Regions from separate parts of the Alteromonas sp. ABD4_190 genome, predicted to be linked through region 2. Evidence: predicted binding sites of a transcription regulator. Region 2 holds the regulator's gene; each other region holds the start of a gene.
What was found. The regulator LexA, encoded in region 2, represses DNA repair genes until DNA is damaged. The targets are predictions, from matches to a motif close to TACTGTATNNNNATACAGTA.

Region 1 (2,206 bases), 600 kb from region 2:
TTGCGGCCGCAGCGCACGAGCATTAAAAAATGCATGATACCTTTAGCTAAATCTGTTCAAAAGGCAAAACCAATTGCTGAGTCGATTGGTCGGCCGCAAGCCCTATGTGCACACCCACAAGACGGATACCTCGCCCTGTTGCCCGTTCAAAAGCTTCCTGCATCAATGTGCGAAAATACGCTTCATTGAGAGTTGCGCAGCGATGTTCAACCGTGGTTAGCTGGAAATCATTAAACTTAAGCTTTACTCCCTGGGTGCGAATACGTACAGGCTTGCCCGTTCGCTTCTTATGATTTTCAATTCGTTCCTGAAGCTTCTCAAACAGGTGCGGCAAAAAGTCGAGGCACTGATCGAACGTGTGTATATCTTCGTTTAACGTGCGTTCTACGCCGATAGACTTGCGTTCACGAGATACGGATAGCTCACGCCCATCAATCCCATGAGCACGCTCCCACAATACACTGCCGAATTTTCCAAGCTCTTTTTGAATGCGCTCAAAAGGATACTCACGAACATCGTTGCACGTATTTAAGCCCATGCGCTGCAGCTTTTGCATAGTCACTTTGCCAACGCCTGGGATTTTCTTTAGCGGCATGTCGCGCACAAACTCATCGAGTTTGTCGGGAGTGATAACGCAAATGCCGTCCGGCTTGTTTTCATCACTGGCTACTTTTGCCACAAACTTACAGGGCGCCACTCCTGCTGAAGCGGTAAGACCTAGTTCGTTTTGTATACGAGCACGTATTTCTTCAGCTATTAATGTAGCACTGCCACCACAAAACTCACTGTTGGTAACATCTAGGTAGGCTTCGTCTAATGATAGAGGCTCAATAAGGTCGGTATAGTCAGCAAAAATCTTACGTATTTTTTGCGACTCGGCAGCGTAAACATCCATGCGCCCTTTTACTAGAGTGAGGTTTGGGCATAGTTTCAGGGCATACGCTGTAGCCATAGCTGAACGTACACCAAATTTGCGGGCGGGATAATTACAGGTAGAGATAACACCGCGACGGTCGGCACTGCCGCCAATAGCGATGGGTATATTGCGCAAAGCTGGGTTGTCGCGCATTTCAACTGCGGCGTAAAAACAATCCATGTCGACGTGGATAATTTTTCGCATTACCTGCCTTTGCTATATAGCTATCAACGTAAAACTGTACAAAAAGACAGTATATTATTAATAGTGCTGAATTACACTATCTAATCATGGCTTCTAAATCGAAGTAATGGCTCGCACTTATATTTGAAGGCTGTGATAAAAAACAAAAAAGCGCTGTCGATTTAATCTAACAGCGCTTTTAAATATTAAGCCAACGAGAGACTAAGCATTACAAAATTTGATTTTGCTTCCACTCGTTTAGCTTTTTCTGGCGGGCTTCTTCTTTTTCCATGCGCGACTTTTTACGGTCACACGGTTCTGGACAGTCACAGGCTTTTTCAATACCTAGTGCACCTAAGCCACCACAGCTTCCAGAGATTGATTTTTTCTGAAATAGGTAACCCACGGCCATAGCCAGTACCATTGTTAGAAAGAAACCAAAAGCAAGAATGAATGTAGACATTGCTACCCCCTAATTATGAACTGTGACCAGTTTATCAAATTCTGGTGACGCATACTCTTCAAATCCGTCATCTGTGCGACGAATGAGGAATACAGCAAGATGTTCTTGCTCAGCAACCGCTTTTGCTTGCTCCCATCCCATCACATTAAACGCCGTAGCCAAACCGTCTGACGTCATAGATGAAGGGTGAACTACGGTTACCGACACCAAATTATGCGAAATAGGTTTACCCGTTGTCGGGTCGATAAGGTGCGAATAACGAACACCGTCTTCTTCATAATAGTTGCGATAATCACCGGATGTTGCCACTGCGTTAGTACCAATAGACACCACTTTTTGAACTGCGCGTTCAGTAGTAACTGGCTTTTCAATGGCTATCAGCCATTCGCTGCCGTCGCCACGTTCTCCTTTAACGCGCATTTCACCGCCTATTTCCACAAGGTAGTTTTCAATACCGTGCTTTTCAAGGATCTCTGCCACTTCATCAACGCCAAAACCTTTGGCAATAGTGGATAAATCGACGTAAAGCATGGGATGGCTTTTCTTTAAGCCCGTCGGCGTAGTTGATAGCTTTTTATAACCCACATATTCGCGAATGTCGTCGATGTCGGCTTGGCTTGGCACTTTTTCAGGGCGCTTAGTAG
Region 2 (2,206 bases):
TTCAATTGATGCTGTCGCTGAGCTCACCAATAATGGCGAACACTTTTTTGCTGTTAGTGGCTATGAATCATTAAAGCTCTATACAATGCAAGATGGCGAGTTTGTCGGACTGAATGAACTAGATGTTTCTTGTAGTCAATTGATAAGAATTAATGCTGATGGCGACGACGCCTCTGAGTTTGCATGCTTAGATAGAAACTACAATAGAATAAATATTTATGACGTAACAAATGACGCCTTAGTACTTAAAGACGCCATAACGCCTACATTCGATCTTCAAAATATAGCCGTTATTCCAACGACATCGTCTAATCAATCAATACTTGGCATTTACCAAGCTGAAGAATATGACTCATCGTATGGATATTATGACAACGTTGCTTACCGAGTCACTGAAATAGATATCAATGGACATGTCATTTGGCGTAGCCCTTCCATTGGCATTAATCATGTCGATGGTATGCGTACCCGAAAGAACAATGCCGGCGAAGTAGAGCTTCAAATAGGTAATCCGAACATGGCCCTTCTTGTGAAATAAGGGTAATACACTTGTCGCTGTCTATTGCTTGTAGCAAAAGACGCGGCAAGTGCTTGTTATTTAGTTTTAGGTGTATATACTTACAGGAACTGTATGAACAGACAGGTCTTTTATGCGCCCACTCACAGCTCGACAAACCGAAGTTTTAGAACTTATCAAAACCACCATGCAAGAAACGGGGATGCCGCCTACGCGTGCGGAAATCGCTCGTCAACTTGGTTTTCGTTCTGCCAACGCAGCAGAAGAACATTTGAAAGCCTTGGCGCGTAAAGGCGTGATAGAAATTCTGCCGGGTACCTCTCGGGGTATTAAACTCAATATTCCTCTCGAAAATGACGTACCTGAAGAAGAAGGCCTACCTCTCATTGGTCGTGTGGCGGCGGGTGAGCCAATTTTGGCGCAAGAGCACGTAGAATCACACTACAAGGTAGACCCTGCACTGTTTCAACCTCAAGCAGACTTTTTACTGCGTGTTAACGGCATGAGTATGAAAGACATCGGTATTCTAGATGGCGATCTCCTTGCTGTGCATCGCACCACCGATGTTCACAATGGCCAGGTCGTTGTGGCACGTGTAGACGAAGATGTTACGGTAAAGCGTTTAGAAAAACGTGGTCGTGAAGTATTACTTCATGCCGAAAACGAAGAATTCGCACCTATTCGAGTAGACCTAGCCAACGAACCTTTTGCTATTGAGGGGATTGCAGTAGGCGTTATAAGAAACGCGGACTGGATGTAAGGTTTTAACACCTTCAACGAAAAGCGGCGCACTAGCCGCTTTTTTTATGCCTTTTATTGCTTTATTTCTACCAGTTTTCTGGAGTTAGGGTGACTAAGCCCGCCTTTAAAAAGCGAACCCAACCATGACTATCAGAAAGCGTATTACGCGTATTTTGCCTGTGAATGAACTACTGAATATGCATTCATTATTCTAAAGTTTGTTTGAAAATAAATATTAATAACCTATTAGTTGTTGATTTTATAATCAAATGATTGCTAGTAGAACCTTTGTGTTGTTCAAAATGTACGTTTGATTTTATTCTCGCTTAATACATGCTCATTTCTTTTTCCATCCAATATGTAACGTAAGGCTGCCACGGAAGTGATTAAAAATTAACCGCTTCGTTAAATTTTTAATAGAAAAGACTAGACGGCACGACATTATTGCGCAATTCTTATACAGAGATTAACAAAATAATAACAATGACTCTAAATTTGTTTTACAAGTTGAGGTGATGGGTCAATCGTTCGCAAACCATTTGGTAGGGCATCGCGCAAAATAATCAGCGTTTTTGGTCTTGCTATTACGGAGGTGCTGAGTGAAACAACTAACGACCGTTTTCGCAAAATGGTGTTCGACAATACCGTTTTTGCTTTTTTCCCCTTTGCTTCTTGCCCAAGAAGTCAGTGAAGAGGCCTCTTCACTTAATTTAAGGCGCGGTGCCACCGACATCAGCGGGCAGGTTTACGACCTGCATATGCTGATGTTCTTCATTTGTGTAGGTATCGCGGTTGTAGTTTTTGGCGTGATGTTCGCCTCAATGTATCTACATAGAAAGTCCCGTGGCGCCAAGCCAGCTAATTTTCACGAAAACGTGAAGGTTGAAATTGCTTGGACCGTTATTCCTTTCCTTATTCTTATCTTCATGGCGGTACCCGCAGCGAATA
Region 3 (2,206 bases), 120 kb from region 2:
CGCGGCTTGGGCAAGTCCATGGCCAATTTCAATGCCTTCTTTTTTCGCAATATCATTACACTGCGTAATTTTGTTTGTTTTACTGCAATACACAGCAATAGGTGTATTCGACGGTAATGAAGAAGAACTTCCGTTAGATTCGTCTCTAGGTTCGTTTCCAGGCCCTTTCCTGTGCGCACGTTTAGTTTTAGCCGCTTTTATGTGGCTGTCTAAAGTAAGTTGATAGCAGTAAATATAAGCCCACAACATTATTAGCTCACAGAGTGTAGCGCCTTGTCGGAAAGCGTGTTGTGTGCCATGGCCCATTTAATGGCCTGATTGTCAGGGGTCCACTGATGAGAAATAACAATGTTATCTTTGGGCCACCCATGACGCTGTTTGCGTATATTCACCGACAAGGCGTGGGGTTTGCTAAGTAGCGCAATATCTAAAGTGATGGGCAATGAGCTGTCGTTTTGGCTTGTCGTTTCAGCCTGCAAGCTTGTCTGTAATGCCTGCTGTTGCGGTGGAGTATACAGCAAGCACAGCGCATCATTATGCGTTGCTGCAACTTGTAGGCGCCGTGCTTCTTTTTGATTTACAGCATTACTCCACAGCACCACGCAATGGCAAGCCGTACTTTTTAAGCACTGTTCTGCTGCCCATAATGATTCTTGTTCTGCACCTGTTTTTACTACCAGCACTTGTTGCGCTTTAAGTCCCAGATTTTCTAACCACGGCGACTGTAGTAGCCCGGGAGGGTTAATAAACACCACCAGTTTATGCATGCGGTGCTGGCAAATAACCCGTTTAAATAGTGAAAGCTCACCCACGCCGGTTAGTGAGGCAATACGTACAAGCCCCGTAGAGGCAACGCCACCGTTAAGCGCTTTATCCAGACGCGGAAAACCCAGCGAAAACTTAGCTTCACTTTGCTTTTGATCTCTGGCCCGCCAAATATGCGGATGGTTGTTAAGCACGGATAACGATTTATTCATGGCACTCAAAATAAACTGTATTTTTATACAGTATTATAGTGCAGCAATAACCCTTTTCAAGACAAAAGGTTTTTGACTTGTTGTTTTAAGCGCTAACTTACTGATTAGTTTGGAAAGGTAAAAAGATTAAACTTTTAAAAAAGTAGGAACATGGCTAGGGTCGCTGGCCTTACTACATAGTAAAGCAGGCGACCCTGTCATACAGTTAGCACCTTATCGGCGCTAACATGGGGATAAGAACAAGAGGTTACTCTTGTGATGATGGTTCTTTTTGTGATTTTGCTGCGGTACCGCTTACGGTTGCTGTAACGGCTTGGCAAAAAGCAATAAATCCATCTGCGGTATTTTTTGCCCACACCATGCGAACGTTACTAGGTAGAGCCTTTACCACTTCACGAATTTCCTCAAGCGTTACTTCTTCATTCTGCAACGCTTTATTTAAAGACTCTTCAAGAGACATTCCTTTTTCACAACAAGCCATAATAATGCTTGAAAAGTTGCGCATAAGCGGGTGCAGCGCATTGTATTGAGTTTGGTCGATAAGGCGGCTTTTATAGGCACTTTCAATACGCGCAGTAAGGTTTTTTTCCAACGCATCTGTAACAAGAACAAGATTGCGATAAGCATACGTAACTTTGTTACTGGTCTGTTTATTCGAGTGGCGCAACAGCGCCAGCTCTTTTTGCAAATTCTGCGCTCGCAGCACAAAGTAAATTAAAAACAGGATAAGTAATCCAATAACACCAAATGCAACGATCATGTTTATTTTGCCTTTTGTTCTTCTATAAACGTATTGATGTTTTGCTCCAAGATAAACAGTGGAACTGAGCCGTTTTCTAACACGGCGCGGTGGAATTTACGCACATCAAAACGCTCGCCTAATGCTTTCTCTGCTTTCTTGCGAAGGTCTTTAATTTTGATTTCACCAATCTTGTAAGACAAAGCTTGCGCTGGCCAAGAAATATAGCGGTCTATTTCAGTATTTACGTTGTGTTCTGAAAGCGCGGTGTTTTCCATCATATAATCAACCGCTTGTTGACGGCTCCAGCCCATCGTGTGCATACCGGTATCCACAACCAAGCGACACGCACGCCACATTTCGTAGCTTAAGCGACCGAAGTTGTCGTACGGCGTATCGTAAATACCTGCTTCAATACCTAAAAACTCAGAGTACAAACCCCAGCCTTCACCAAACGCTGAAATATAGGTGTTACGACGTACCATAGGTA

Region 1: the regulator LexA is predicted to act here: its motif matches at 1,153-1,172, upstream of dinB (DNA polymerase IV).
Region 3: the regulator LexA is predicted to act here: its motif matches at 991-1,010, upstream of ACXAFM_RS09130 (recombinase RecA).

What each region holds. Positions count from the first base shown of each region.
Region 1 covers NZ_JBSWWN010000001.1:2,799,454-2,801,659, reverse strand. Annotated here, with positions in the region: gene dinB (DNA polymerase IV) at 47-1,120, opposite strand; gene nqrM ((Na+)-NQR maturation NqrM) at 1,329-1,562, opposite strand; gene ACXAFM_RS12300 (FAD:protein FMN transferase) at 1,572-2,206, opposite strand, start outside.
Region 2 covers NZ_JBSWWN010000001.1:2,196,097-2,198,302, forward strand. Annotated here, with positions in the region: gene ACXAFM_RS09665 (hypothetical protein) at 1-538, shown strand, start outside; gene lexA (transcriptional repressor LexA) at 651-1,277, shown strand; gene coxB (cytochrome c oxidase subunit II) at 1,858-2,206, shown strand, end outside.
Region 3 covers NZ_JBSWWN010000001.1:2,073,016-2,075,221, reverse strand. Annotated here, with positions in the region: gene ACXAFM_RS09135 (Y-family DNA polymerase) at 1-249, opposite strand, end outside; gene ACXAFM_RS09130 (recombinase RecA) at 252-977, opposite strand; gene ACXAFM_RS09125 (hypothetical protein) at 1,225-1,737, opposite strand; gene ACXAFM_RS09120 (DUF885 domain-containing protein) at 1,740-2,206, opposite strand, start outside.